2 regions of the Ruminococcus sp. 5_1_39BFAA genome follow, and region 1 is predicted to be linked to the other one. Evidence: predicted binding sites of a transcription regulator. Region 1 holds the regulator's gene; the other holds the start of a gene.
The links. Region 1 encodes NrdR, which represses ribonucleotide reductase genes. Its sites were predicted from a motif close to CACNANATNTNGTG; they were not measured.

Region 1 (16,253 bases):
TGTTCGAGGAGCTGTGGGACGGAAGACCCATACGGCTTCTCGGGGTACAGACAAGCCATACAAAGGAAGAGGAAGCGAGACAGCTTTCACTTTTTGACGATGGAAGCTATGAGAAATGGGAGCAGATGGACCAGGCGGTAGATGCCATACGGAAGAAATATGGACGGGATGCGGTAAAACGCGCTTCTTTTTTGAAAAAGGATTCTATTAACAAAGGATTCAGCATCCGGCATCGGGGAGATTAAACAGGAGCAGCCATGAGGCTGCTCCCATTCTGTGAACGCTTATGCTCTTTTCATTTTTCCGATGATCCAATTCAGAAGCTGATTATAATGCAAAAGCTTTTTCAACTGCTCTATGGCAATGGAGACAACCAGAGAGTCCGCAAGCAGCACCAGCACGATGAGAACCGGATACTGGAAGGAGTAGGTGAAATCATAAAACCATTTTACACGGATAAAGTTATGCACAAGGAAGATATTAGCAGAGTAAATTCCCAGGAATTTCAAAACCTCTTTCAGTATCGGAATACGGAAGAGAAATTCACAGCAGAAGCAGACTATGATCAGCGGGATAATGGCATCCCAGAAACAGTATAATTCTGACTTCAGCGGTCCCTCCCTTAAGACCATTAGAACAAACAGGGAAAAGCCTTCGAGGCAGAATTTCAAAATACTGTTTCCAATCTCTGACTGGATGAGCCTGCAATGAACCCAGCGTGTAATGGTATTTCCATAGGCGCACACCACTCCTATGGCGACACACATAAAATAGTGACGGATATTTTTATCGCGGAATTCCACTACAAAATTCAGTACTGTGACCAGCGCCATAAAGGGCACCGTGCCGATGCGTTTCAGCAGCAGATAAAAAAGCGGAACGATCAGAATAATAAAAATGGCAAGACCATAGTACCAGAAGGTGGCAATAAGGGTTGGCGTTTCAAAAAAATTGGCAAGGCCAAGCATATCCAAAAGGAAATATTCCGCATTATCCGGGAATTTGGTCCCATAGCATTCCGAAAGTCTGCCGGGAGTCAGAAAAATGCTGGCAGCTTCAATGAGAAGAAATGCAAAGATAAAGGTTCCCAGCAGCTTTACAAGGCGTGAGCTGATAAGATTGCCAATAGATTTGCTGAGTGTACGGGCATCCGTATCCGTATTCATGGACATCATTTTTTTCGTCAGACCATAGGCGCTTATGAAAGCAAAGAGGCTGACGCAGATTTTACAGAACAGCGCAAGATAATTCAGATAATATTCCGGAAAAAACAGCTTTAAGGTCTGGCCTTCATAACGGTCCGGTCTTAGAAAGCAATGATGAAAAACCAGGAGAATGATGGCAACGCCTTTCAGACAGTTGGAATAGTCAATGCCGAAGATGTCAGTGTCATTTTCTCTCTGGGAGGTACGAAGCGAATCATACATTTTTATACTCCTTATTGATCTTTCTGGTTAAGTTTTTACATAGACACACTATGTTATTTTAATAGGTGAAATTATAGCATAGATGTAGACCATCCTTTAGAATCTATAGAAGTCAGCACCATATTCTTTAGAAGAGAACCCCGTCTTCCATCGTAGTACTAGGAAAGTTCCGTCGTTTTCATTTTTCTACTTTGTTCATTTGTTCCCCTGACCCTCGATTTTTCCTATATTTACAGCAAATTTTCAATGCCCTTTTGGGGCTTTTTTTATTGAAAAAATTTTTAAGATATGTTATAATAATAGCACTTTATAGCACTTTATTCGGAGGTCGGTTATGGCATACTATTTAAGAAAAGAAAAGAAGAAAAAAGGGATATATTTACAAATGTACGAATCCCACTGGGATAAAGAAAAGAAACAGCCGCGTTCAAAAAGTGTCATGGCTTTTGGCTATGTAGATGAACTCATTTCTGATGAAATGCCGGATCCTGTCGCTTATTATAAAGAGTTTGTGAAACAGAAAAACGAGGAACGTGCTGCGGCTTTCGCCGAAGAAACCCGTCCGCGCGCTTTTGCTGCCCCCGTGGAATTCAACCTCGGACATTTTCTCCTCCATACACTTTTAGAAGAACTGAATGTCAAGGAAGTCATAGACATCCTGGCAGCTCAAATGCACTTTCAGTTCAGTGTATACGATATGATCGCCCAGCTTATTTTTGCCAGGATTATTTATCCCTGTTCGAAATCCAAGACCGTTTCCACTGTTTTCCCCCATCTTTACAACAGCTCCCCGATCTCAGAGGATCAGGTCTACGATGGATTGTCCTTTATCGGTGAATCCTATAAAAAATATATCGAACTCTTTAACCATTGTTATGAGCAGCACTATCAGAGGGATTTCAGCAATGTATTTTTTGACTGTACGAATTATTATTTTGAGATTGACCTGCCCTGTGAAGATAAGCAGAAAGGACCTTCCAAAGAGAACCGGCATGATCCTATCATCGGTCAGGCGCTTCTCCTGGATGCAGATCTGGTTCCGCTGGCCATGCAGATGTATCCCGGAAATGAATCCGAGAAACCTTATATCCGAAAGATCATTGAGGAAATGAAGAGCCGCTATAAAGTCTCCGGAAAGACAGTGCAGGTCGCAGATAAAGGGCTCAACTGTGCCAGAAATATCTATGCTGCCGTGAAAGAAGCGGACGATGGATATATTTTCTCTAAATCCATACATGGCAGAAATTTAAGTGGGAAAGAAAAGAAATGGGTCGTATTAGAAAATGATGAAAATGTATGGGAGAATCACACGGATAAAGACGGGAAGCTCTTATACCGTCTCAAGTCCTGTGTAGATACCTTTTCCTATCAATTTAAAGAAACCGATCCCAAAACAGGGGAAGAAACCGTGACTGTTTTTTCAGTAAAGGAAAAACGGATAGTTTCTTACAATCCGGCCCTGGCTAAAAAGCAAAAAGCCGAGATCATGAAAATGGCAGACAAAGCTTCCAACTATACGACTTATAAGAAAATGACCCGGGAGGAATTAGGGGATTCTGCGAAATACATCAAAATAACCAACAAGGACAGGAACGGAAAGAAAATCCAACCTGTTATAGAGATTGACCAGGAAAAGCTGGATGAGGATCTGAAGTATGCGGGGTACAATCTTATGGTTACATCAGAGCTGGATATGGAGCCGCTTCAGGTCTATCAAACATATCATAACTTGTGGAAGATCGAGGAATCCTTCCGGATCACGAAATCTTATCTGGATGCGCGCCCGGTTTATATGCAAAAAAAAGAAACAATCTATGGGCATTTTTTAATCTGCTACCTTAGCTTGTTTCTTTTAAGAGTATTAGAGATCAAAGTTTTTAAAAACGAGATCAATTCCTACGACCTGATTCACTTTATACGCGACTTCCGGGTCGCAAGAGGCGCAGATGGCTCCTATATCAATATATCCAGAAACCAGGCAGTCAACGAAAAAATCAAAGAGTTGACCGGAATAACCAATCTGGATGCTTTGTATCTTTCCAAAAAGGAAATCGAAAATTTCTTCCAAAACTGTATGTTGCTTGACTCCTGAGTACTAGGTTTTGAGAGAAACGACGTAAGTCAGGTAGCATAGATGTAGACCATCCTTTAGAATCTATAGAAGTCAGCACCATATTCTTTAGAAGAGAACCTTATAGTTCAATCCCTGCAAGTGGTCAATTTCCGCTCAATTTCCGTGAAGATAAAAAACGTAAAGTAGGTATTGACGAAAAAGGGAAAAAAGTGTAGAATAACTTCAGCTCATTAAATTTATAAAAATTTAAAGTGAGAAATTCTGCGAAGGGAATCAGTAGAGACAGAAACCTGACCTACAGAGAGCTGCGAATGGTGGAAAGCAGCGGTTGGCCTGTTTTGAATATCATCCCTGAGAAGGGAAGCCGAACACAAGGAAGTGCCAGTAGGTTTCCACGGTCGTTCCCCGTTACAGGAACCGCGTATGCCGGTACGTTGTTGGATCGTACTTGTTTCAAGGTAGAAACAGGGTGGTTGCGGATAGTTGTCCGTCCCTAGTTTGGGGACGGATTTTTTTCGTTTAATCCAAAATCCGGCGAGTAACAAGAGGAGGAAAGAGCATGAAAAATTACAAAAAAATCATGAACGCAGTGGCGGCAGTAGAAAAATTCATACTGATCATTTCTACCCTGCTGATTCTGGTCCTGACAGTGGGAAATGTATTTTCACGTAAAGTCATCCATCGTTCCTGGTCCTTTACAGAGGAACTGGTGGTAGCTGTGTTCGTACTGATCACACTGATGGCGGCAGCTTTGGCGTGCCGGAACGGTGAGCTTGTGAACCTGACCCTGATCACGGACCGTCTGCCGGAAAAGCTGAAAAAGCCATCCGTCATCCTGATCACCGTTTTAAGCATTATTTTTACAGCAGTCCTGTTCAAGTACGGTATGGACAAGGTTATCACACAGTTAGAAAATGGCAAAAGAACCTTTGTCCTGAACTGGCCGGAGTGGATTTTCTGGTCCTTTGTACCGATTGGGGCAGCCTGCATGATTCTTCACTTTATTGAATATTGTGTGGATTTCTGCACAGGCAATATGAAAAAGGAGGATAAATAAATGATAAGTGCAATCCTGTTTATTTCATTTTTTGTTTTCCTGATCCTTGGAGTTCCCATCGCGATCTGCCTGGGACTGTCCTCTATCTGTGCGATCCTTTATTCAGGAACATCTTTAACAATTGTTGCGACAAATATGTATTCAGGAATCAGCAAATTCCTGCTCCTGGCAATTCCATTCTTCGTACTGTCAGGAAATATTATGGCAAAGGCTGGTATCTCCAAACGTCTCATCAAGTTTGTAGATACCTGTGTAGGACATAAAAAGGGCGGTATCGCTATTGTGTGCGTTATCGTAGCCTGCTTCTTCGGAGCGATTTCCGGCTCCGGACCTGCAACAGTTGCAGCTCTTGGAGCGGTATTGATCCCGGCCATGGTGGAGGAGGGAGGATTTTCAGCACCTTTCTCTACGGCATTGATGGCAACTTCAAGCTCCATCGCCATCGTCATACCGCCAAGTATTGCCTTCGTTGTATACGCTTCCATCACAGGCGTTTCCATTGCAGATATGTTTACCGCAGGTATTGTACCCGGTATTTTAATGGGGGTTGCTCTGGTAATCGTGGTTATGCTGGAAGCAAAAAAGCACAATATCAAGCCGACCCACCAGAGAGCCACCGGAAAAGAGAGATGGACAGCCTTTAAGGATGCCTTCTGGGGCTTCCTGATGCCAGTCATCATCCTTGGCGGTATTTACGGAGGTGTCTTCACTCCTACCGAGGCGGCAGCCGTATCTGTTGTTTACGGACTGTTTGTAGGTATGGTGATCTACCGCGAGGTAAAGTTAAAAGATCTGGCCGATATTTTTGTGGAATCTGCAAAGACCACAGGAGGTATTATGCTCATTGTGGCATGTGCATCCCTGTTCTCTTACGTCTGCACAAAATTCGGTATTGCGGAAGCTGCTTCCGCACTTCTTGCAAGCATTGCACATAACCAGTTTACGTTCCTGCTGATCGTAAACATTATATTCCTGATTGCAGGCTGCTTTATTGACGCAAACTCTGCAATGTACATTTTTATCTCGATCATGCTTCCGGTGTGCAAAGCCCTTGGCTATGACCTGGTGGCATTTGGTGTGATGGCAACCGTAAACCTTGCCATCGGACAGGTAACACCGCCTGTTGGTGTAAACCTTTTCGTTGCAATTGGAATCAAGATCAAAAAGGGAATGGAGGTTACTCTGCAGCAGATTTCCAAAGCAGTGGTGCCGATGCTGGTAGCGAGTGTAGCGGTTCTGGCTGTTGTAACTTATGTTCCGGCAGTTTCTGTAGCGCTTCCAAAAGCGCTGGCAAAGAACGGATCTTATTCCGGTAATCCGGGAACTGGTGCGGCTGAGGTGGCTTCCAATGACGAGACAGCCGACAGCGGCAACGGGGACAATTCCTTTGACACCATCGGCGACTACAGCGACCTTGACTGGCCGGAGATGGAATGGAACTTTGCCTGCTCCACAACCGAAACCTCTACCTGGGCAGACGGCGGTCGTAAGTTTGGCGAGCTGATGGAGAAGGCTACCGGAGGCAAGGTAAAGGTTAATGTTTACGCTGCCGACCAGCTTACAAACGGAAACCAGTCTGAAGGCATCCAGGCGCTGATGAATGGCGATCCGGTACAGATCTCCATGCACTCTAACCTGATCTACTCCGCATTTGACCCGAGATTTAACGTGGTATCCCTGCCGTTTATCTACGATTCCGTAGAAGATGCGGATGCTAAATTCGACGGTGCAGCCGGAGAAAAAATGAAAGAGATTTTAAATGAATACGGTCTCCACTGCATGGGTATTGCAGAAAACGGCTTCCGTGAGCTGACCAACAGCGTGCGTGAAGTAAAATCCGTGGAGGATATGAAGAACCTGAAAATCCGTGTAGCAGGCTCCAATCTGCTGATGGAATGCTATAAGAGATGGGGCGCAGACGCTACCAACATGAACTGGTCTGAGACTTACACCGCACTGCAGCAGAATACGGTAGAGGGCCAGGAGAATCCGCTTCCGGCTATCGATGCGGCAAGCGTGCAGGAGGTTCAGCCTTACTGCTCCATGTGGGATGTAATTTATGACTGCCTGTTCTTCTGTATCAACCAGGAAATCTATGACGGACTGACACCTGAGCAGCAGGCTGTTGTAGATGAGGCGGGCCAGAAAGCTGTTGAATACGAGCGTTATATTAACCGTTCCGGCGATGAGGAGATCACCAGCCGTTGGGAGGACAAAAATGGCGTGACCTTTACTGCTAAGGAGGATATGGATATTGACTCCTTCAGAGAAGCAGTAGAAGGCATTGACCAGTGGTATATTGAGCAGTTAAAATCTGAGGGATATGATGACGCCGAGGAGTTAGTGGAAAGCTTTACCTCTGACGCGGATGTTCCTGTTTTTGATGTGGCGGATCACAGTGACCTTGACTGGCCGGAAATGGAGTGGAATTTCACCTGTTCCACCACAGAAACCAGCACCTGGGCAGAAGGCGGCCGCAAGTTCGGCGAGCTGATGGAAAAGGCCACAGGAGGAAAAGTCAAAGTCAATGTTTACGCTGCTGACCAGCTTACAAACGGAAACCAGTCCGAAGGAATCCAGGCGCTGATGAACGGCGACCCGGTACAGGTTTCCTTACATTCTAATCTGATCTACTCTGCGTTTGACCCGAGATTTAATGTGGTATCCCTGCCATTTATCTACGATTCTGTGGAGGACGCAGATGCAAAATTCGACGGTGCAGCCGGAGAAAAGATGAAAGAGATCTTAAGTGAATACGGGCTTCACTGCATGGGAATCGCAGAAAACGGCTTCCGCCAGCTTACAAACGGCGTGCGCGAGGTCAAATCCGTGGAGGACATGAAAAACCTGAAGATCCGTGTGGCAGGCTCCAATCTGTTGATGGAATGCTACAAGAGATGGGGAGCAGACGCCACCAACATGAACTGGTCTGAGACCTACACTGCATTGCAGCAGAATACAGTAGAAGGCCAGGAGAATCCGCTTCCGGCAATTGATGCGGCAAGCGTGCAGGAGGTACAGCAGTATTGCTCCATGTGGGATGCAATTTATGACTGTCTGTTTTTCTGCATTAACCAGGAGGTTTATGACAGCCTGACACCTGAGCAGCAGGCAGTTGTGGACGAATGCGGACAGCTTGCAACGGAATACGAGAGATACATCAACCGTTCCGGCAACGAGGAGATCATGAGCCGTTGGGAAGAGAAAAACGGTGTGACCTTTACAGCAAAGGAGGATATGGAGCTTGATTCCTTCAAGGAAGCTGTAGAAGGTGTGGAAGACTGGTTCGTAGAGGAACTGAAAGCACAGGGCTACGATGATGCACAGGAGCTTGTAGACAGCTTTACTTCCGAGACTGAGACGGCTGCCGAAGAAAAGACTTATGACGTGGCAGATCACAGCGACCTTGACTGGCCGGAGACGGAATGGAACTTCACCTGTTCCACAACAGAAACCTCTACCTGGGCAGAAGCAGGCCGTAAGTTCGGTGAACTGATGGAAAAAGCCACCGGAGGAAATATCAAAGTCAATGTTTACGCAGCAGACCAGCTTACAAACGGAAACCAGTCCGAAGGAATCCAGGCGCTGATGAACGGCGACCCGGTACAGGTTTCCTTACATTCCAATCTGATCTACTCTGCGTTTGACCCAAGATTTAATGTGGTATCTTTGCCGTTTATCTACGATTCCGTGGAGGACGCAGATGCAAAATTCGACGGTGCAGCCGGAGAAAAGATGAAAGAGATCTTAAGTGAATACGGGCTTCACTGCATGGGAATCGCAGAAAACGGTTTCCGCCAGCTTACAAACGGCGTGCGCGAGGTCAAATCCGTGGAGGACATGAAAAACCTGAAGATCCGTATGGCAGGCTCCAATCTGTTGATGGAATGCTACAAGAGATGGGGCGCAGACGCCACCAACATGAACTGGTCTGAGACCTACACTGCATTGCAGCAGAATACAGTAGAAGGCCAGGAGAATCCGCTTCCGGCAATTGATGCGGCAAGCGTGCAGGAGGTACAGCAGTATTGCTCCATGTGGGATGCAATTTATGACTGTCTGTTTTTCTGCATCAACCAGGAGGTTTATGACAGCCTGACACCTGAGCAGCAGGCAGTTGTGGACGAATGCGGACAGATCGCTACAGAATATGAGCGAGACATTAACCGTTCCGGCGATGAGGAGATCATGAGCCGCTGGGAAGAGAAAAACGGTGTGACCTTTACAGCAAAGGAAGATCTGGATATTGATTCCTTCAAGGAAGCTGTAGAAGGCGTGGAAGACTGGTTCGTAGAGGAACTGAAAGACCAGGGCTATGATGACGCCCAGGAACTTGTGGATACCTTTAAAGAATAAAAGTTAAAAGAGAAAGGGGACTGACGTATGGATGCGCCAGTCCCCTTTGCATTACAGGATTCCCATGATCCGCAGTGCACACCAGACAAGAAGAAGCGCCATGACTGCATTCATAACCTTATAATGGTCTGCGTAGAAGCGGTTCAGAATATTTCCGGCAAACGCCCAGATGAGATTTCCCAAAGCCCCCAGGATCATAAGATACACAGCGAAAAAGAAGAGAACAGGAATGGCTGACTCATATGGAAGTATGTAGGAAGAAAACATAGTCAGTCCGTAGATGATAATCTTCACATTTACAAGCTGAAGAAAGATTCCCATCACATACGAGGGCTCTTTTTCCTGTACGCTGGCAGAGGGTGGCTGACGTTTGGCTGTCTGCCAGGCAAGATAAAGAATATAGGCAGCGCCGATATATTTCATGACAGGCTGGATACCGGGGATGAGATTTCCCAGGGTGCTGCAGAAAATTCCGCTTAAGCACATAAGAGTCAGGGAGCCGGTCCAGATACCAAGCATAAAACGGAAATTCTTTTTTACACCGTATTGGCTGGCAGTTGATAAAAGCAGAATGTTATTAGGTCCCGGGGACCATACAGTAATGATGGCAGAAAGAGTCATATCGATAAAAACGGATATAGGCATGGAAAGATTCTCCTTTTATATTTCTGCCGTCTATTATAATATTTTTCAGTGGGTTTTAAAAGTATTTTTCTGATAGATTTCCATAAAAAGGTCGAAAAATAAATAAAGATATGTTATAATATTCATAATATTTTCAAAATACTATCTAAAATGAAAGAAAATAGAAAGGAAGAGGAGGAACGGCGTATGTTAAAGAACTGGGCTCCGGAAGAAAGACCGGAAAAGGAAGAAATCAAGGAGCGGCTAAAAGCGGCCAGCCAAAAGCTTTATGAACTGCAGATGAAGATTAAGGAGCATAAGCTTCCTGTGCTTGTGCTGTTTGAAGGATGGGGTGCTTCCGGAAAGGGCAGCTCTATTGGAAAGGTCATCAAAAATATAGACCCGAGATTTTTTAAAGTAGCTACCATGTCTGCTCCAACAGAAGAAGAACTGCGCCGACCATTCCTCTATCGGTATTTTAAGCAGATTCCGGAAGCTGGTAAATTTACTTTTCTCGATTCCGGATGGATGGAGCAGACCTGTAAAGACTGTCTGGATGGGCTGAAGGGAGAAGCCTATGCAAAAAGGATTGACAGCATCAAACGGTTTGAGCGTCAGCTTACGGATAACGGATATCTGGTTCTGAAGTTTTTTATGGAAATCGATAAAGAGGAGCAGACCCGTCGAATGAACGCTTTATTAGACAGTAAGGATACAGACTGGCGTGTAGCGGAGTTTGACAGATGGCAGAATGAGCACTATAAAAAGTGCCGGAAAATTTTTGACAAATATCTTACGGATACCAATACCTCGACAGCGCCGTGGTATATCATTGATGCAACAGACAAAAAGTGGGCGGAATTACAGATATTGGAAACCATGGTAAGCAATATCGAGGTGGCAATGCAGAACAGCGGTCATTCCACTCCTCTGCTTCAAAATGTCTTTCCTCTTGTAAAAATGCCCAAGCTTTCCGAAATTGAACTGGAAGGAAAGGAAATCAGTGATGAGGATTACAAGGCAGAGCTGAAACAGCTTCAGAAAAAGCTGGGCGAGCTTCATAACCGCCTCTACCGGAAACGGATCCCGGTGATCATCACCTACGAGGGCTGGGACGCAGCAGGAAAGGGCGGCAATATCAAGCGCATTACCGAGGCACTTGATCCCAGAGGCTTTGAGGTTCATCCAATCGCAAGCCCGGAGCCTCACGAGAAATCCCGCCATTATCTGTGGCGTTTCTGGACAAGGCTTCCAAAGGACGGACACATTGCCATTTTTGACCGGACCTGGTACGGAAGAGTCATGGTAGAACGTCTGGAAGGCTTTTGCAGCGAAAACGACTGGAAAAGAGCCTACAATGAAATGAATGAATTTGAAAAGGAACTGTCCGACTGGGGTGCTGTGATCATCAAATTCTGGGTTCAGATAGACAAGGACACCCAGCTCGCCAGATTTACCGATCGTCAGAACAATCCGGAAAAACAGTGGAAGATCACAGACGAGGACTGGCGGAATCGGGAAAAATGGGATGCCTATGAGGGCGCCATCAATGAAATGCTCACAAAGACCAGCACCGTCTACGCTCCCTGGTATATTCTGGAATCCGTGGACAAAAAATATGCAAGGATCAAAGCTTTGAAAATCGTGATTGAACAGCTTGAGAAGGCACTGAAATGAGCAATTTGATTTTTAGCTTAAATGCGACCTTACCAGTTTTTTTTACCATGATATTAGGATGGTTTTTTAAGAAAACAGCATTAATGGATGACCATTTTGTGGAGAAAACAAATAAATTCGTATTTCGGGCTGCGCTGCCGGTATTGCTGTTTGAAGATCTGGCTTCTGTGGATTTTATTGAAGTGTGGGACACATCCTTTGTGTTGTTCTGTTTTTTTGCCACCCTGTTGTCGGTTTTGGGTGTGACAGCAGTTTCCTTTTTGTTAAAAGACAAGTCCATCCAGGGCGAATTTATCCAGGCGTCCTACCGCAGCAGCGCGGCTATCCTGGGCATTGCTTTTATCCAAAACATTTACGGAAATGCAGGCATGGGCCCGCTGATGATCATTGGCACGGTACCTCTTTATAATATATGTGCGGTTGTGGTGCTCAGCTTTATGAAGCCTGACCGGAAAAAACTGGATAAGCGCCTGTTAAAAGAAACCCTTCTGGAAATCGTAACCAATCCTATTATTCTGGGCATTGTTGCGGGGATGATCTGGTCGGTTCTGAGGATTCCCATGCTTCCTATCCTTGGGAAAACCGTGAAAAATCTGTCTGCCCTGGCCACACCTTTGGGTCTGATGGCTATGGGGGCTTCTTTTGAAATGAAAGATGTGTCAGCCTGCCTGAAACCAGCAGTTCTTGCCTCTTTTATAAAGTTAGTGGGCCTTGCGGCGGTCTTCCTGCCCATAGCCATAAACCTTGGCTTCCGCACGGAAAAATTAGTAGCTATACTGGTTATGTTAGGAACTGCCACAACCGTCAGTTGCTATATCATGGCCCGGAACATGGGGCATAAGGGCGTATTGACATCCAATACGGTTATGCTCACAACTCTTTTCAGCGCCTTTACCCTTACCGGATGGCTGTTTCTGCTGCGGACTATGGGATTCATTTAAATCATCTGTTCATCTGCATTTTAAAGGGCGCCATTTGGCGCCCTGTTACTATTTCTTAATTCATAAATTTTTTCAGCTCATCCATAAAGGTGCTGACATCTTTAAATTCCCGGTACACGGAAGCAAAACGGACATATGCTACGGAGTCCAGGTCTTTCAGGTGATTCATTACAATCTCGCCGATGGTGGTACTGGAAATTTCTTTTTCTTCGGTCTTAAAAATATCCCCTTCGATGGAATCCATCATTTCCTCAAGCCGTTCGCTTGAGATGGGACGCTTATAGCAGGCGCGACGGATGCCGTCCATTAACTTGGAGCGGCTGTATTGTTCGCGGTTTTGATTCTTTTTGATTACGGTCAGTGGTATGGTTTCCACCTTTTCATATGTGGTAAACCTTCTTCCGCAGGAATCGCACAATCTGCGGCGGCGTATGGAGTTTGTATCCTCCACTGGCCGGGAATCCACGACTCTTGTATTATCCTGATTACAATATGGACATTTCATGGAACTCTCCCCTTTCTCCATGGCACCCTTCCTGCCATGTCCCGAAACTCTGTTTTATTGGACTATTATACTGTATTTTTTGTTGTTATGTCAACAAGACGACAGGCATATTTCGCATTTGTCAAGCATAAATTTTGAAAAAAGCAACTTTTTAATCTGTTGCGAAAAAGTGGTTATCTATGCGCCTTTGTGAGTTAAAGCAAAAGGAAATCATCAACATCTGTACCTGCCGTAGCCTGGGATGCCCCATCGATGTGGAGTTTAACTGTGCCACAGGCCGTCTGACAGCCCTGGTTGTACCCGGACCAGGGCATTTTTGCGGATTTTTTGGAAGAGACAGTGAATATGTTATACCCTGGGAATGTATCCGCCAGATTGGGGATGACATTATTCTGGTAGAGATTCAGGAAGAAAAATGCTTCCATAAGGACTGAAGGTTGTAATTTTCTAACTACTGTTCACAGGTATATCACGCGAGGTGTTTTATGTGAGCAAAGGTCACATAAAACCCGAGAATGGCAGGCGCGAAATCGCATTTATGCGATTTCTGTGCATCCCGCGGAGCGTGTTGCTGTGAACGGAGTGAACAGTAACATTTTCTGCTTTTGTCAAGGGCTTTTATTTTTTATATTTTTCCGAAAAAAGTATATTTATCCTCCCGGCTGAGAATCATTTCTAGTGACGAAAGAAGATAAGGAGGATTCTTAAGATGGCACTTAACAAAGTAGAAATTTGCGGGGTCAATACAGCGAAGCTTCCAGTTCTGAAAGCCGAAGAGAAAGAAGAGCTTTTTCGGAGAATCAAGGAGGGAGACGAAGAAGCCCGGGAACTTTACATCAAAGGAAATTTAAGGCTTGTATTAAGCGTGATCAAGCGCTTTCAAAGCAGCAGTGAAAACGTGGACGATCTGTTTCAGATAGGGTGTATTGGTCTGATCAAGGCCATTGACAACTTTGACACGACTCTGAATGTAAAATTTTCTACCTATGCGGTACCCATGATCATCGGAGAAATCAGGCGGTATCTCCGTGACAACAATTCCATCCGTGTCAGCCGTTCCCTGCGGGACATTGCCTACAAAGCCATATATGCAAAAGAAAACTACGTAAAGCAGCACTTAAAGGAGCCTACCATAGCGGAAATCGCGGAGGAGATCGGCATAGAGAAAGAAACTATCGTTTATGCCATGGACGCGATCCAAAATCCGGTAAGTCTCTTTGAGCCAGTATATACAGAGGGCGGTGACACCCTCTATGTAATGGATCAGATCAGCGATAAGAAAAACAAAGAAGACCACTGGATCGAAAATCTTTCTTTGCGGGAAGCCATGCAGCGTCTCAATGACAGGGAGAGGCATATTATTGAGCTGCGTTTTTTTGAGGGAAAAACACAGATGGAGGTGGCTGGGGAAATCGGCATCTCCCAGGCGCAGGTCAGCCGCCTGGAAAAAAATGCGCTGAAATCCATGAAGAACTATCTGAGACCGTAAAGGTCAAAAAAGCCTTCCGCCTTGCAGTAAATACAAAGCGGAAGGCCTTAATGTCTCAGGAAACATAAGAAGCTGCCAGCGACAGATTCTTTAATTAGCAGATACCCTGTGCCTTCATAGCATCCACAACCTTCTCGAAGCCTGCGATGTTTGCGCCTACAACATAGTTGTCTTCCATGTCATAACGTTTTGCAGCCTCATCAGCTTTCTGGAAGATATCCTTCATAATGTTGTGAAGCTTCGCATCAACCTCTTCAGCTGTCCAGGAAAGTCTCATGGAGTTCTGGCTCATCTCCAGGGCGGAAGTAGCAACACCGCCTGCGTTTGCAGCCTTTCCAGGCATAAACAGAACGCCGTTTTCCATTACATAGTTGGTAGCGTCCAGAGTGGTAGGCATGTTAGCTCCCTCTACAACATATTTGCAGCCGTTTGCAACCAGAACCTTAGCACCCTCAAGATCAAGCTCGTTCTGAGTTGCACATGGCAGATAAACGTCACATTTGATATTCCAGATGCCAAGACCTTCTGTATAGGTAGCACCCTCAACCCGCTCTGCGTATTCTTTGATACGTCCGCGTTTTACTTCTTTGATATCTTTTACGATATCCAGCTTAATGCCTTCCGGATCATAGATATATCCGTTGGAGTCGTTCATGGCAACAACTTTAGCACCCATCTGCTGAGCTTTTTCTACTGCGTAGATCGCAACGTTACCGGAACCGGTCACTACAAAGGTTTTGCCCTCCATAGAATCATTGTGAGCCTTCATGATCTCATCCAGCATGTAAACAACGCCGTATCCGGTAGCCTGGGTACGGATCAGGGAACCGCCGAAGGTAAGACCCTTTCCAGTCAGAACACCTTCATACAGACCGCGGATTCTCTTATACTGTCCGAATAAATATCCGATCTCACGTCCGCCCACACCGATATCGCCTGCAGGAACGTCTGTGTCAGCACCAATATATTTGGAAAGCTCTGTCATAAAACTCTGGCAGAATGCCATAACTTCTCTGTCAGATTTGCCCTTCGGGTCAAAGTTGGAACCACCTTTGCCGCCGCCGATCGGAAGACCGGTCAGAGAGTTTTTGAAGATCTGTTCAAAACCTAAGAATTTCAGAATGCTCTGGTTTACGGACGGATGGAAGCGGAGACCTCCCTTGTAAGGTCCGATTGCGCTGTTAAACTGTACGCGGTAACCTTTGTTTACCTGAACCACGCCTTTATCGTCTACCCACGGAACGCGGAAGGAGATGATTCTTTCCGGCTCAACGAGACGCTCCAGGATGGAAAGTCTGCGGTACTCTTCTTCGTTTCTGTCAATTACTACTTTCAAAGAATCCAGAACTTCTTTTACTGCCTGGTGGAACTCCGGCTCGCCCGGATTCTGAGCTACGACTCTCTCATAAACTTCTTCGGTATAAGACATTGTAAATCCTCCTCATCCAAGATATAAAAATTTTTTCGCTTGCTATTATACACTAAAGTATTAAAAAAGAAAAGAGTAACATGGGATTTTTTTTATGAATGTTGCAAATCATTTTGGGAAAGCCTTGCGAAAAAATGGTAAATATGAGATGATAGGTGATATTTGTAGGTGAGGAGTGTGAATTTTATGAGAACATTTGAAAAATCCAGCAAATTGGATAATGTATTATACGATGTGAGAGGTCCGGTGGTGGATGAGGCCGCGAGAATGGAAGAGGATGGTATGGAAATACTGAAGCTGAATATTGGAAATCCTTATCCGTTCGGATTCTCCGCGCCGCAGGAGGTTATTCTGGATATGCTCAGCAACGTCCGCACTTCCCAGGGATATTCGGATTCTAAAGGGATTTTCTCTGCCAGAAAGGCAATCATGCAGTATTCACAACTGAAAAAGATTCCAGGTGTGACGATGAATGATATATATACAGGAAACGGTGTCAGCGAACTTATCAATCTGTGTATGCAGGCACTTCTAAATAACGGTGACGAAATTCTGATTCCTTCCCCGGATTATCCGCTGTGGACTGCTACGGCGACTCTGGCAGGAGGAAAGGCAGTGCATTATATTTGTGATGAGCAGTCTGAATGGTACCCGGATATAGAAGATATCCGCAG
Region 2 (16,253 bases), on a different contig from region 1:
ATACGACAGACTCCGCGGTTCGTCTGACTCACATCCCTACAGGAATCGTGATCTCCTGCCAGGATGAAAAGTCACAGTTAAAAAATAAGGATAAGGCTTTGAAGGTGCTTCGCTCCCGTCTTTATGAGATGGAGCTGGCAAAACAGCACGATGCGGAAGCAGAAGCCAGAAGAAGCCAGATCGGTACGGGTGACCGTTCCGAAAAGATCAGAACCTACAACTTCCCCCAGGGGCGTGTCACAGACCACAGGATCAAGCTGACACTGCACCGGCTGGAAAATATTCTGGACGGGGATCTGGACGAGATCATTGATAGTCTGATCGCAGCAGACCAGGCAGCGAAGCTGAGCAATCTCCAGGAGGACGCATAAGCATTTGGACATGCAAGCATGTCCGCTTGGCTCGTTGCTCGCGGGAATATATAAAAAACAGCAAAAAATGGAGGATACAGTATGATAAAAACAGCACTTGTCATTATGGCAGCCGGAGTGGGCAGCCGTTTTGGAAACGGAATCAAACAGCTTGCGCCTGTAGGACCTAATGGGGAGATCATCATGGATTATTCCATCCGTGATGCACTGGAAGCAGGATTTAATAAAATCGTATTTATTATCAGAAGGGATCTGGAAGAGGAATTCCGCAATACCATCGGAGCAAGAGTCTCTAAGATTGCGGAGGTAGCTTATGCCTTCCAGGAAATCACGGATCTGCCGGAGGGCTTCACAAAGCCGGAGGAGCGGACAAAGCCCTGGGGAACAGGACATGCGGTGATCTGCGCAGATTCCGTGCTGACAGAGCCGTTTGCCGTTATTAACGCGGATGACTATTATGGAAAAGAAGCCTATGTAAAGGTTCACGATTATCTGGTACAGGAGCAGCCTAAGGATGGCAAGCTTCATATCTGTATGGCTGGCTTCCGTTTGGGAAATACGCTGAGTGACAACGGAAGCGTTACAAGAGGTATCTGCCATATTGCGGACGGACAGCTTACAGGCGTTACGGAAACGCATAATATATTTAAGACAGCAGAGGGCGCAGAGTGCAGGAATGATGACGGCAGTGCAGAGCCGCTTGATGTAAAAGCGCTGGTTTCCATGAATATGTGGGGGCTGACACCTGCATTTATGGAAACATTAAAGAAAGGCTTTGTGGAATTCCTGAAAGGTGTGGAGCCTGGAAATATTAAAAAAGAATATCTTCTGCCGGAGCTGATCGACAGACTGATCCAGTCAGGCGAGGCACAGGTGGATGTCCTTGAGACAAAGGATGAGTGGTTTGGAGTGACATACCAGGAGGATAAGGAAACTGTCATCAGGGCATTTCAGGAGCTGACGGATGCAGGCGTTTATCCAAACGGTCTGTATAAATAGAACAGGAGGAGCTTATTATGGGAAAATATTTTGGAACCGACGGTTTTCGTGGAGAAGCAAACGTAAAGCTGACAGTAAACCATGCCTTTCAGGTTGGACGTTACGTGGGCTGGTATTACGGACAGGATCACAAGGCAAAAATCGTAATCGGTAAAGATACGAGACGAAGCAGCTACATGTTTGAGTATGCACTGGTAGCAGGCCTGACCGCTTCCGGCGCAGATGTTTATCTGCTTCATGTTACCACGACCCCCAGTGTGTCCTTTGCGGTCCGCACGGAGGACTTTGACTGCGGTATTATGATCTCCGCAAGCCACAATCCGTTCTATGACAACGGTATTAAGCTGTTAAACGGAAATGGACAGAAGATCGAGGCGGAAATCGAGGAGAGGATCGAAGCATACTTGGATGGTGAGATTGAGGAGCTTCCTCTGGCTACAGGAGAGGACATCGGACGAACCATCGACTTTGCATCAGGACGTAATCGTTACATTGGATATCTGATCTCCATTCCCAGCCGTGATTTCAAAAAGATCAAGGTTGGTCTGGACTGCTCAAACGGAAGCGCATCTGCTATCGCAAAGAGCGTATTTGATGCGCTTCAGGCAAAAACCTATGTGATCAACAACAGCCCGGATGGAACCAACATTAACACAAATTGCGGCTCCACCCATATTGAGGTTCTGCAGAAATATGTTGTAGACAACGGACTGGATGTGGGATTTGCTTATGACGGCGATGCAGACCGCTGTATCGCAGTAGATCACAGAGGAAATATCATTGATGGCGATAAGATCATGTATGTCTGCGGAAAATATCTGATGGAGCAGGGCAAACTAAACGGAAATACGGTGGTTACCACAGTTATGTCCAATATGGGACTTTATAAGGCTCTGGAAAGAGAAGGAATGCGCTATGAGCAGACGGCTGTAGGCGACAAATACGTGGCGGAGAATATGCTGGAAAACAACTACAGCATTGGCGGAGAGCAGTCAGGACACGTTATTTTCAGCCGTTACGCCGCTACCGGTGACGGTATCCTTACCTCTCTTATGGTTATGGAAGCATGTGTGGAGAAAAAGGCTACCCTTTGCGATCTCGCAAAGGAGATGAAGGTATATCCGCAGGTATTGCGCAATGTCCGCGTTGCAGATAAAAAGACGGCTCGTGAGAACCCGAAGGTCGTGGAGGCAGTGGAGACAGCAGCAGCAGCGCTGGGAGATGCAGGACGTATCCTGGTTCGCGAGAGCGGTACCGAGCCTGTGATCCGTGTCATGGTGGAAGCTGAGACAGATGAGCTGTGCCACCTTCATGTAGGCAATGTGGTCAAAGTAATGGAAGCAGAAGGATTGATCGTAGAATAAGGGAAACCAATGAAATTCAGAAAAACAGCACTCATTTTAGCAGTTTGTATAGGAACAGCCGTTTTTTCGGGCTGTGATAACGAAAAACAGAAGATTTTCGAACAGGCCGGCAAGAACCTGGAGCAGGGAAGCTATGAATATGCACTGCAGGAGTATGCTGAGTCTGTAAACAACCAGGTAAATCTGCCCATGTCCTACAGAGGCATGGGAATCGCCAATCTGCGTCTGGGAAATTATGAGGCGGCCATAGAAAGCTTTACCAATGCTCTGGGATGCGACAGAGTTAAAAAATCTCTGGAAAAGGATCTGTATACCTACCGGGCAACGGCACGGTTTTTGGCCGGGCTTTACGAGGATGCCATGGCGGATTGCCAGATGCTTGCGCAGAACCACACCATGGATGCGGATTGCTATTTCCTGACAGGAAAAGTAGCGTTGGCTATGGATGCCTACGATGAGGCCGCCAATAATTTTGAGCAGTCTTTTGGGGAGGATTCCACATATGACAGGGCAATCCAGATTTATGAGGTTTATCTGGAACAGGATATGGAGGCGGACGGTTCCAGGTATCTGGAGGCTGTTCTGGCTTCGGAGCCAAAAGGAACCCAGGATATCTGCGACAGAGGGCGGATTTATTACTATATGGACGACTATGCCAATGCCCGCCAGGAGCTTACGGAGGCATCTAATCAGGGCAGTACAGAGGCGCTTTTGCTTCTGGGTATGGTCTATATGGCACAGAATGATTATTCCAATGCCAGAGCCATGTACCAGCAGTTTGTGAGTCAGGCGCTGGATGCTCAGGAGAGTGACGGGGCCCAAAGTGCAGCCCAGGGATATAATGGGCTGGCGCTCTGTGATATTGCAGAGGGTAACTATGACAGTGCACTGGAAAATATCAGCAGCGGAATTTCCTTCGCAGAAGAGGAGGAGATGCAGAGCCTGCTGTTTAACGAGGTTGTTGCCTATGAAAAGAAGCTTGATTTTGCAACGGCATTACAAAAGGTTCAGGCTTATCTGGAAATATACCCGGACGATGAGGAAGCTAAAAAAGAAATGGCGTTCCTTAAAACAAGGACTGGGGTTTAAGCACTGACAAAAAAAGACCACGTGAACAGACGGAACCCGAATGGGTCCAGACTGTGCTCACATGGTCTTTTTTATTTCATAGGGAAGGCCCCTGTTTGGTACTGTGTGAAGATACGCACTGCGCGCCAAGGCGCACACGGATTAGATTTTAACGACATAAGTACGGTTTGGCTTGTAGTTAGGACGACCCTGTACGCCGCTCAGGGAATAATCCATGGCAAAGTAGGTGTCCACCTTGCTGACAAGCGCCCAGTCCGGATCGTAAACCTTGCCCTGGATCTCCGCCCAGCCGTGGCCGCCGGAGGATACACAGTAAACATTCTTGGCGCCTACAGCATTTGCCAGGAAAGCAAAGGCACATCCGTAGGATACGCAGTCACCCCTGTTTTTGTAGAACATATCCTCGGCAAAATCCAGTTCCCAGCCTGATTTGTTGGAGAAAGCGCGCCAGGAGGTATAGCCGTAGGCAGTCTTTGTATAATCAAAGCATTTTTTCAGCTTTTCCGTCTGGGTCATAGTGGGCTTGGTAATCTTTTGGACTATGTTGTTTGCCTCCACCATAAGTTTCAGCTTCCGCAGGTTGGAGCCCTTTTTGTCGGCTCTGCCCTTTGCATCCAGCTTAATTCCGTTGATGGTTTTTGATTTCACCATATAGGCTTTTCTGCCGGATTTGATCTGGAAGAAATAATAGTTGTTCTTGATCTTTCTCCAGCCTGAGCGCTGAACGCCCTTGGAATCAAAGTAATACTGGTACTTCCCGATTTTTTGAAGACCTGTTACTTTTTTGCCCTTATTGTTGTAAAAATAGACGTTACCTTTTTTGGTAACCCACTGATTCGTCAGCTTCTTTCCGGCAGCCTGCACGGGAACAGACAGAAGCAGCAGGGTACACAGCAGGAAAAGCCCGGTCAAAAGTGCATGTTTTTTGTTCTTTCTCATTTTGATGTACTCCTTCCGTGAAATAATGTGTTATTAAAATTATAGCGGATATACTATTGATTAGCAAGAAATTTCCGTGATACAATAGGCAAAGCTATAATAGAACGAGGTAAAAATATATGGAATATTTTGATGAAATAGAAGAGCGTGTGATCCTTGTTGGCGTGCAGGTGGGTGACAATGAGAATGTCTCAGAATCCCTGGACGAGCTTGCAGAGTTGGCTGAGACGGCAGGAGCAGTCACCGTGGGCAGGCTCATACAGAATCGTGAAGCCATTCATCCAGGTACCTATATCGGCAAAGGAAAGATTGAGGAGGTACGCTCCCTGATGCTCGCCATGGATGCCACAGGTGTGATCTGTGACGATGAGCTTTCCCCTGCCCAGATGAACAATCTGGAGCATGAGCTGGAATGCAAGGTTATGGACAGAACGCTTCTCATCCTGGACATTTTTGCAAAGCATGCCACCACAAGCGAGGGAAAGATCCAGGTTGAGCTGGCGCAGCTTCGTTACCGTGCTGCGCGGCTGGTGGGACTCCGGGCTTCCCTTTCCAGGCTGGGAGGCGGGATCGGAACAAGAGGACCTGGCGAAAAGAAGCTGGAAACAGACAGGCGTCTTATCCGTAAACGCATCACTGCCTTAAAGGAAGAGCTTTCTCAGGTGGAGCGGCACAGAGAACTGCTCCGGGCCGGGCGTTCCAAGGGAAATTTAAAGACAGCAGCTATTGTGGGATATACAAATGCAGGAAAATCCACGCTTCTGAATAAACTGACGGGCTCAGAGGTTTTGTCTGAGGACAAGCTTTTTGCCACACTGGATCCTACCACCCGGGTTCTGAACCTGGAGGACGGACAGCAGATCCTGTTGACCGATACGGTAGGGTTTATCAGAAAGCTTCCCCATAATCTTGTGGAAGCCTTTAAAAGTACGCTGGAGGAAGCAAAATACGCGGATTATATCATCCATGTGGTAGATGCCTCAAATCCCCAGGCGGAGCTGCAGATGGAGGTTGTATATGAAACGCTGAAGGACCTTGGCGTTTCCGGGAAAAAGACGATCACACTTTTGAATAAGCAGGATGCGCCTACAGTAAACGAGATTCAGGATTTCCAGGCGGACAAGACATTTAAAATTTCCGCCAGGACAGGAGAGGGGTTGGCAGAGGTTGACCGGTTCCTGAGCAAGCTGCTGGCAGAGGAGCAGTATTATATGGAAAGACTTTTCCCCTATCAGGAGGCTGGCAGGATCCAGGTGATCCGGGAGTATGGGCAGCTTCTTTCCGAGGAATATACAGAGGAGGGAATCTTTGTGAAAGCGCGGATTCCCAAGGTATTGTACCGCTCCCATTTTTCGAAATGAAGCGGTTGGATAACTTTGAAAATAGACTAAAATTGTCTAAAAATTCAAACTCTATATTGTGCATTTTTTAAGAAACAACACAAGATATTGTATTTTGGTATTGACGCAGTGATAAGAGTTTGCTACAATAAGCCTACAGTGATCAACCGGCAGCTTGCTTTACGGACTGCCGGTTTGATTTGCCCTGACATAGGAAGAGTGCTGACACAGCATCAGATGTGACAGGAAGAGGGAAAGGGCGTATGCGGAGCGCATTTTCCAAATGATACGAAAGATAAGCGGAGGCAATAGACCGATAAAATTACAAATTGGAAAAGTGCAAGGGAGGCAACATATGTTTCAGGTAGTAAAAAGAGACGGCGAAATTGATGAATTTAAAATGAGCAAGATTACGGCTGCTATCAGCAAGGCATTTGATGCGAAGAGTAAAAGCTACAGCCAGGATATGATCGAGCTGCTGGGGCTTCGTGTTACTTCTGATTTTCAGGATAAAATTTCTGAAAACAAGATCACGGTTGAAGATATTCAGGACAGCGTGGAAAATGTTCTGATCCAGGCAGGCTATGCGGACGTGGCAAAGGCATATATCCTTTACCGCAAGCAGCGTGAAAAGGTCCGCAACATGAAGTCCACGATCCTGGATTACAAAGAGATCGTAAACAGCTACGTAAAGGTTGAGGACTGGCGTGTTAAGGAGAACTCCACTGTTACCTATTCCGTAGGCGGTCTGATCTTAAGCAACTCCGGCGCAGTGACCGCAAATTACTGGCTGTCTGAGATTTATGATGACGAGATTGCAGAAGCTCACAGAAATGCAGACCTTCATCTCCACGATCTGTCCATGCTGACAGGATACTGTGCAGGATGGTCCTTAAAGCAGTTGATCCAGGAAGGACTTGGCGGGATCGAGGGAAAGATCACCTCTTCCCCTGCAAAGCACTTAAGCGTTCTCTGCAACCAGATGGTAAACTTCCTGGGAATCATGCAGAACGAGTGGGCAGGAGCACAGGCGTTCTCTTCCTTTGACACCTATCTGGCACCCTTTGTAAAGGCAGATAACCTGTCTTACAGGGAAGTAAAAAAATGTATCGAATCCTTTATCTACGGAGTCAATACACCCAGCCGCTGGGGTACACAGGCGCCGTTCTCCAACATCACCCTGGATTGGACTGTCCCGGATGATCTGGCGGAACTCCCGGCTATCGTAGGCGGCAAGGAGATGGATTTCAAATATAAAAACTGCAAAAAAGAAATGGATATGGTAAACAAAGCTTTCATCGAGACCATGATCGAGGGCGATGCCAACGGACGCGGATTCCAGTATCCGATCCCGACCTACTCCATTACCAGCGACTTCGACTGGTCTGATACAGAGAACAACAGACTCCTGTTTGAGATGACTGCAAAATACGGTACACCGTATTTCTCCAACTATATCAACAGCGATATGAAGCCAAGCGACATCCGCAGCATGTGCTGCCGTCTCCGCCTGGATCTTCGTGAACTCCGCAAAAAGAGCGGCGGCTTCTTCGGTTCCGGCGAGAGTACCGGCTCTGTGGGCGTTGTCACCATTAATATGCCGAGGATCGCATACTTAAGCGCAACACCGGAGGAGTTTTACGAGCGTCTTGACCGTATGATGGATATTTCAGCGCGTTCCCTGCACATCAAGAGAGAGGTCCTTGGAAAGCTTTTGGACGAAGGACTGTATCCTTATACAAAGAGGTATCTGGGAAGCTTCAACAACCATTTCTCCACCATCGGTCTGGTGGGAATGAACGAGGTTGGCCTGAATGCACGCTGGCTTGGCGGCGACATGACAGACGAGAAGACCCAGAAATTTACAAAAGAGGTTCTGACCCATATGCGCGACCGTCTGTCAGACTATCAGGAAATGTATGAGGGTGAGCTTTTCAACCTGGAGGCAACTCCGGCAGAGTCCACATCCTACCGTCTTGCAAAGCATGACCGCAAGCGTTGGGCAGACATTAAGACAGCAGGCTGCAAAGGGGATACACCGTACTATACAAACAGCTCTCATCTCCCGGTTGGCTACACAAGCGACATCTTTGACGCTCTGGACATCCAGGATGAGCTGCAGACTCTGTACACCTCCGGAACCGTATTCCATGCCTTTGTAGGCGAGAAGCTTCCAAGCTGGAAATCCGCGGCAAGCCTGGTGCGCAAGATCGCAGAAAATTACAAGCTGCCATACTACACCATTTCTCCCACCTACTCCGTATGCCGGGAGCATGGCTACATCAGCGGCGAGCACTTTACCTGCCCGAAATGCGGCAAAAAAGCCGAGGTTTACAGCAGGATCACCGGATACTACCGTCCGGTCCAGAACTGGAACGACGGAAAATCCCAGGAGTACAAAAACCGTAAGCTTTACGATATTGAGCATTCACAGTTTAAGAAAATCACCGCCAGCGTTGTCACTATGACAAAAGACGACATAACCATTAACCCAATGGAAACCCACAAATACCTGTTCACCACCAGCACCTGCCCCAACTGCCGTATGGCCAAAAAGATGCTGGAAGGCGAGAACCTGGAAATCATCGACGCCGAGCAGAACCCCGAGCTAGCAAAAAAATTCGGAATCCTGCAGGCCCCAACCCTAGTAATCCTGGACAGCGGCAACGTAAAAAAATACGTAAACGCCTCCAACATCCAGAAATACGTAGACGAAGAACTAGACTAACCCCAATTTTAAAGAAACTGCCCGCGCCCTTCCGCGGGCAGTTTCCTTGTGCATCAGCCAGCCATAACCCTCCCGCGTAACAAGCGGGGCCAACAGGGGGTGTGCGAGGGGGAATGCGGCCTTCGCAACTCCGAGCTTTCCCCCTCGCGGTTTTCTTTTTTTACAAAAGCCCCCAAATTGTATCGGAATTTATACAATTTTGTCACCCCCCACACTGTACAATTTTCCCCCCAAGTATTATATTCAGGAGAACTGCTTGTAAATGATTCAGTATGATTCTTACGGTAGATAGGAAGCATCTTTTCTTGTTGTATTTTTGCACCCGTATCTATGTACGAGTGCATTTTTTGTTTCAAAAGAGGGTACTCCCAAGCTAATACGACAGGTTGGACGAAAAATCAGAGAAATGTAGGAAGGAGTTAAAAGTGACAAAAAAACAAATTGGAAAACGGTTGCTCCAGATTGTGATCGTCTTGTTCGGAATCAGCTTTTTCACCTTTGGACTGACCTATCTTTCCCCAGGAGATCCGGCGGAGATCATGTTGACAGAGTGCGGAAATCTGCCGACACCGGAGCTTTTGGAACAGACGAGACATGAACTTGGTCTGGATAAACCGTTTCTGGTACAGTACGGCACCTGGTTGGGCGGCGTACTGACTGGTGACATGGGAATGTCTTATTCTATGAAGGTTCCTGTGGTAGATAAACTGGTATCCGCATTTTGGCCTACCCTGCAAATGTCACTTCTGGCGCTGCTGATCATGGTGATCATTTCCATCCCTCTTGGAATTTTAGCCGCAGTGTACCAGAATAAATGGCCGGATTATCTGGTGCGGGGCGTGACCTTTATCGGGGTATCTGTGCCCAGCTTCTGGCTTGGATTGATTCTGCTGAGCATATTCGGCGTACAGCTTCGATGGGTAAATGTAGCTGGCGGCAGTACGGATCTGAAGGCAATGATCCTTCCTTCTGTAACACTTGCTCTTGCTATGTCGGCAAAATATACACGGCAGGTCAGAAGTGCTGTATTGGAGGAACTGCGTCAGGATTATGTGACCGGTGCGCGTATGAGAGGAATTAAGGAGTCGGTGATCTTGTGGAAACATGTACTTCCAAATGTAATGCTTCCCATTGTAACCCTGCTTGGTCTGTCCCTGGGAAGTCTTCTGGGCGGTACGGCAGTGGTAGAGATCATCTACAACTGGCCCGGTATGGGAAGTATGGCAGTAAAAGCTATTTCCTGCAGAGATTATCCTCTGGTACAGGGCTATGTATTATGGATCGCGATTTTGTATATGTGCATCAACCTTCTGGTTGACTTGTCCTATCGCTATCTGGACCCAAGATTAAAGGAGGAACGCTGATTTGAAAGTGCTGAAATTTTTCAAAGAAAATAAACAGTTTACCCTTTATTTTATCTTGGCGATGGTGATCGTGGGTATTGCTGTGTTTGCACCCTGGATCGCGCCAAAGGACCCGTATGAAGCAGTGATGCTGGATTCGCTGAAAGCGCCGGGAGAAGGGGGCTATATCTGCGGAACCGATAAGCTTGGCAGAGATATTTTATCAAGGGTTATTTTTGGAACAAGGACATCACTTGTTATGACATTGATCCTGGTAGCAGTGATCTTTGTTGTGGGAACATTTCTGGGAGTTCTGGCAGGATACTTCGGAGGAATCGTGGACACGGTCATCATGCGTATTGCAGATATGATGATCTCTTTCCCGGGTCTTGTACTTGCCATTGCCATTGCCGGTATGCTGGGACCGAATATTGTGAATGCAGTAATCGCGATCTCTGCAGTAAGCTGGACAAAATATGCCCGTCTGTCCCGAAGCCTTGTGCTGAAGGTCAGGAAAAACCTTTATATTGAGGCTGCGGTTGTAAACGGAACCAAAACCTCCAAGATCCTGTGGAAGCACGTTCTGCCAAATATGATCACACAGATGATCGTAACAGCAGCGGCAGACATCGGTACTATGATGCTGGAGCTGGCATCTCTGTCCTTCCTGGGATTTGGCGCTACAGCGCCGACACCGGAATGGGGTCTGATGCTGAATGAAGGAAGAACCTACATGGCAAAGGCACCGTGGCTGATGATCTATCCCGGTATTGCTATTGTTATCGTAGTCATTGTATTTAATATGCTTGGCGACAGCATCCGTGATGTGCTTGACCCGAGACAGGAATAGAAACCGTTAACGGAAATGGAGTATTAAAAAGGAGAAAAACATGAAGAAAAATTGGCTGAGAAAAGTTATGGGAATCTCTCTGGCAGCAGCAATGAGCGTGTCTATGATGACAGCAGTTCCCGTTTTTGCAGAAGATAAAGAAATTACCATCGGTGTTACCAGCTTTGCCGATACACTGGAGCCAACAGAGCAGTATTTTAGCTGGGTTGTATCCCGTTACGCAGTAGGCGAATGTCTGACAAAATTTGATGAGGAAGGAAATATCGCACCATGCCTTGCAGAAAGCTGGGAAGGAAGCGAGGATGGACTGACCTGGACCTTTAAGATCCGTGAGGGCGTAAAATTCTCTAATGGAAACGATATGACAGTTGACGCAGTAAAATCTGCCATTGAGCGTGTTATCGAAAAGAGCGACCGTGTTCCGGAGTTTTTTGACCTGGATACCATGGAAATTGACGGACAGAACCTGATCTTCCATCTGAAGAGAGCAAACGCAAATATGGCAGGAAGCCTGGCAGACCCGCTGTTCCTGATCGTGGACACCAGCGTGGATGATTCCACCTTTGCCATGAACGGACCGATCTGTACAGGACCTTATGCAGTGGAATCCTTCAGCCCTACAGATGCCTGCGTAGTGGTAAGAAATGAATATTACTGGGACGGCGAAGTGCCCCTTGACCGTGTAACTCTGAAATGTATCGATGACCAGACAACACGTTCCATGGCTTTGCAGACAGGCGAGATTGACATCGCATATAATCTGAAAACCGAAAATCTGATCGAGTTTGAGGGAAATGACCAGTATACGATCCAGGAGCTGCAGTCCCTGCGTTCTACCTATGCGTTCATGAACCAGAACGGAGCACTTGGAGATCTTGCACTTCGCCAGGCTCTGCTTCGCGGATTAAACAAAGAGGTATACTGCGCAAACCTGCTGGAAGGCGGCGCTACACCTGGAAAAGCACCGGTTCCTCCGACACTGGACTTCGGCTTTGATGAGCTTGAGGACGAGAATGCTTACGATCCGGAAGGTGCAATGGCTATTCTGGAAGAGGCAGGATATGTAGACAATGACGGCGACGGATTTGTAGAGACTCCTGACGGAGAAAAACTGGAATTGAACTTCGTAATCTACACAAGCCGTGCAGAGCTTGGTGTTTACGCACAGGCAGCACAGGCTGATCTGAAAAACATCGGCATCAATGTAAAACTGAACACAGTAAGCTATGAGACTCTGCTGGATATGAGAGACTCCGGACAGTATGACCTTCTGATCTGGAACGTACTTGTTGCAAATACAGGTGACCCGGAAAACTACTTAAGAGAGAACTGGTACAGCACTTCTGCAAACAATACTGCTGGTTATAACAATCCTGAGGTAGATACCCTTCTCGATGAGCTTGCAGCAACCTTTGACACAGAGGAAAGAAAAGAACTGGTTATGCAGATCGAGCAGCACATCATGGATGACGCGGCAACTGTATTCTTTGGATATGAGACAACATATCTGTTTTCAAATAACCGGGTAACAGGCGTTAAGATGTACCCGATGGATTACTACTGGCTGACAAAGGACATCGCACTGGCAGAATAAGGAGTAAGATATGCTGGAAATAAGAGATTTGTCTGTTCAATACGGGAAACAGGCACCTACCATTGAGCACTTCAATCTTTCCATGAAGAAAGGAGAAATCATCAGTGTTGTAGGTGAAAGCGGAAGCGGAAAGACTACAGTGATCCGTGCAGTCCTTGGCGCTTTGCCTGGGGCTGGCAAGGTTACTTCCGGCGATATCATCTTTCAGGGAAAATCCTTGTTAGGCAACTCAAAGGATGAGTGGAGAAAAATCCGCGGCAGCAAAATGTCCATGATCTTTCAGGACTGCGGAGGAACCCTGAATCCCATCCGTAAAATCGGCAGCCAGTATGTGGAATATATCTGCACGCACAGCAAAATGTCAAAGGATGAGGCATGGAAGCTGGCAGTATCCATGCTGGAAAAAATGCGTCTTCCGGATGCCGAAAACATTATGAAAAGCTTTCCGCATCAGCTCTCCGGCGGTATGCGCCAGAGAGTGGGAATTGCGCTGGCTATGACTTTTAATCCTGAGCTGCTTTTGGCGGATGAGCCTACCAGTGCGTTGGATGTGACCACACAGGCGCAGATCGTCCGCCAAATGATGGAGCTTCGCGATACGTTTGGTACAAGCATCATCATTGTAACCCATAACCTGGGTGTAGCCGCCTACATGGCAGATAAGCTGATCGTAATGAAGCACGGAAAAGTGGTGGATCAGGGAACACGCGACGAGGTTATGGACCATCCTACAGATGACTATACAAAGAAACTGCTGCAGGCAGTTCCGGAAATGGAGGGAAGGCGTTTTGTTTCATGAATCAGATATTGTGCTGAAAGCAAATCATATTGTAAAACAGTTCCCTGCTTCCGGCGGAAGAACGCTGAATGCGTGCAATGACATCAATTTAAACGTTTATAAGGGAAAGACCCTTGGAATCGTGGGCGAGAGCGGATGCGGAAAATCAACCTTTGTCCGCATGGTCATTTCCCTGGATAAGCCTACTAGCGGTGAGATTTTGTATCATGACAAGGATATCTCAAAATTTTCAAAGCAGGAAATCTGGGAAAACCGCCAGAATATGCAGATGGTTTTCCAGGACCCGCTGGCGTCTTTTAATCCTAAAATGAAAATCATAGATATTCTGACAGAGCCGCTTTTGAATTACAAAAGAATTAAAAGAAGCGAGAAAGCCGCCAAAGCGAAAGAGCTTTTGGAAATGGTAGAGCTTCCGGCAGATTTTATGTACCGCTATCCTCATAATATGAGCGGCGGACAGCGCCAGAGAGTCAGCATAGCAAGGGCTCTTTCATTGGAGCCGGAGATCCTGGTCTGCGACGAAGCAACGTCCGCACTGGACGTTTCCGTACAGGAGTCGGTGATCGAATTGCTGGTACGTCTCCAGAAGGAGAAGAATATCAGTATGATCTTTATTTGCCATGACCTGGCGTTGATCCAGTCCTTTGCACACCAGATCGCGGTCATGTATCTTGGACATATTGTGGAGGTGCTTCCGGGAGAGGATGTGGCACATCATTCCCTTCATCCTTACACCCAGGCTCTTTTGGGCGCACAGTTCTCCATTCATATGGATCAGAGCGAAAAAATCGAAAGTATTGAAAGCGAGGCGCCAAGTCCGCTGGATGTACCCACAGGATGCCCCTTCCAGAACCGCTGTGAACACTGTATGGAAAAATGCAAAACGGAAAAGCAGGTTTTAAAAGAGGTTTCTCCAGGTCATGAGGTGGCCTGCTGCTATGTAACAGAACAAAAGTAAGAAAGGCAAAACAGAATGAAAAGAAAAAGAAATAGAGTGATCAGTTCTCTTCTCCTGGCTCTTCTGACGTTGTCTGTGACAGTTCCCGCTTCTGCCGCCGAGCAGGAAGACGGCACTGAAATATATAAGATCGGTGTGGCAGTTTATAATCCTGAAGCACAGGAAATGAAAATGTTTATGAACTACTACAAGGATTATCTGGAGGAAGGATTTCCTGTAAAATTTTATTTCTCCGGACAGATCAGCAGCGCAGAGGAAGAAAACACGTTTATTAAGGCTGTGAAAACAGCAGGTGCGCAGGGGATCATATCATTCTGCGGAATGGATGTGGAAAGCACAGTCCAGGTATGCGAGGAGAATGAGATCCCATATGTGCTGGGCTCCAATATTGTAAGCGATGAGGATTATGAGGCAGTAAAGGGCAGTCCAAGCTTTCTGGGAAGTGTAGGACCGAATCTGAATCTTGTATATGAATCAGGATGTAATATGGCGGAGCACTTCATTGAGGAAGGTGGAAAATCCTTTGTCATCATGACAGGCGGCGCTTCAAGGGGGAATGCACTTCACGCTGCCAGAACAAAAGGTATGCTGGATGTTCTGGAAGAAAAGGCAGGTCTTGTGCTGGAAAAATCATCAGAGGAGCTGGCACGCACAGAGGAAAATACGGCACTGGAAAATGAAGACGGAACCGTTACCGTAACACTTTGCCCTGATTATACAGAAGAAGGGGAAGGATTAAAAAATCTGAAGGCTGCCTTTGAAAACGGCACCTATGATGTTTTGATGAGTGCTTTTCATGCCAGCACCTATCTGGATGTGATCTCTGAGAAAGAGGCGGAACAGGATTCCAATATCATGGTGGGCGCCATCGACAGCTTTACGGAGACAAACTTTGAGGCCATCAAGGCGGAGGATGCCTACGGAAATCCAAAGATCGACTATGTAGAAGGGAAATATGCTTCTATGGCAGGCCCTGCATTTGCGATGCTTTACAATGCCATGACAGGTCATCCGGAAGCAAATACGCCGGACGGACAGGCTGTTCAGTTATACCAGGGCTTCTGGACTGCTGAAAGCAGAGAAAAATTTGTGGAGTTGTACGGGTATACGACCGGAATCTATGAGAATGCTTATAGCTGCAATGATCTGATGCAGGTGATCAGCGTTTTCAGTGAGGATGCTTCACCGGAGGCTCTTAAGGAGTTGACGGAAGCATACAGCGTAGAGGCTGTGAAAGAAAGAATTATAAGCCAGTAAAAGGCGAAGGGGAAAATCAATTTTATGGTTTTCCCCTTTTCTCTGTTTTTATCTCCTGTTTTGCGTTATACTAAGGAAAACAAGGATTGCTTCTCAAAAAAGAGGCAGGAAGGATGAGAAAAAAAGATGGAATTTATCAGCGTTTTCGATGTGATCGGACCGAACATGATCGGCCCTTCCAGTTCACATACGGCGGGCGCGGTGCGGATCGCACTCCTTGCCGGGAAAATGATGCACCACAGGATCGTGAAGGCAGATTTTATTTTGTATAAATCCTTTGCGGAAACCTACCGCGGACATGGAACAGACCGCGCCCTGGTAGGGGGGATACTGGGATTTAAGACTGACAATCCCAAGATACGGGATTCTCTGGAAATTGCGGAAAAACAGGGACTTGCCGTTACTTTTTCCTGCAACCGCGAGGAAACGGACTGCCATCCTAACACGGTGGACATTGCGATGGAGGATGAGCTGGGTTACCGCCTGACTGTCCGGGGAGAATCCCTGGGCGGAGGAAAAGCCAGGATCACCCGCATAAATGGCGTAAATGTGGTGCTGACGGGAGAATACAGCTCTCTTCTTGTGGTGCACACCGACTATCCGGGCGTGCTTGCCCACATCA

Region 2: the regulator NrdR is predicted to act here: its motif matches at 6,202-6,215, upstream of ACESZH_RS01120 (ribonucleoside triphosphate reductase).

The regions. Positions count from the first base shown of each region.
Region 1 covers NZ_CAXSVO010000007.1:55,867-72,119, forward strand. The annotation lists gene ACESZH_RS09920 (DNA polymerase IV) at 1-245, shown strand, start outside; gene ACESZH_RS09925 (acyltransferase family protein) at 285-1,427, opposite strand; gene ACESZH_RS09930 (IS1634 family transposase) at 1,762-3,519, shown strand; T-box leader at 3,756-3,999, shown strand; gene ACESZH_RS09935 (TRAP transporter small permease) at 4,061-4,558, shown strand; gene ACESZH_RS09940 (DctP family TRAP transporter solute-binding subunit) at 4,559-8,914, shown strand; gene ACESZH_RS09945 (LysE family transporter) at 8,966-9,559, opposite strand; gene pap (polyphosphate:AMP phosphotransferase) at 9,746-11,215, shown strand; gene ACESZH_RS09955 (AEC family transporter) at 11,212-12,156, shown strand; gene nrdR (transcriptional regulator NrdR) at 12,212-12,661, opposite strand; gene ACESZH_RS09965 (YlmC/YmxH family sporulation protein) at 12,841-13,095, shown strand; gene sigG (RNA polymerase sporulation sigma factor SigG) at 13,371-14,150, shown strand; gene gdhA (NADP-specific glutamate dehydrogenase) at 14,245-15,579, opposite strand; gene ACESZH_RS09980 (aminotransferase class I/II-fold pyridoxal phosphate-dependent enzyme) at 15,766-16,253, shown strand, end outside.
Region 2 covers NZ_CAXSVO010000001.1:222,389-238,641, reverse strand. The annotation lists gene prfA (peptide chain release factor 1) at 1-371, shown strand, start outside; gene ACESZH_RS01145 (NDP-sugar synthase) at 453-1,370, shown strand; gene glmM (phosphoglucosamine mutase) at 1,388-2,734, shown strand; gene ACESZH_RS01135 (tetratricopeptide repeat protein) at 2,744-3,823, shown strand; gene ACESZH_RS01130 (transglutaminase domain-containing protein) at 3,965-4,762, opposite strand; gene hflX (GTPase HflX) at 4,882-6,123, shown strand; gene ACESZH_RS01120 (ribonucleoside triphosphate reductase) at 6,458-8,830, shown strand; gene nikB (nickel ABC transporter permease) at 9,256-10,194, shown strand; gene nikC (nickel transporter permease) at 10,202-11,023, shown strand; gene ACESZH_RS01105 (ABC transporter substrate-binding protein) at 11,064-12,617, shown strand; gene ACESZH_RS01100 (ABC transporter ATP-binding protein) at 12,628-13,416, shown strand; gene ACESZH_RS01095 (oligopeptide/dipeptide ABC transporter ATP-binding protein) at 13,406-14,374, shown strand; gene ACESZH_RS01090 (hypothetical protein) at 14,390-15,631, shown strand; gene sdaAB (L-serine ammonia-lyase, iron-sulfur-dependent subunit beta) at 15,758-16,253, shown strand, end outside.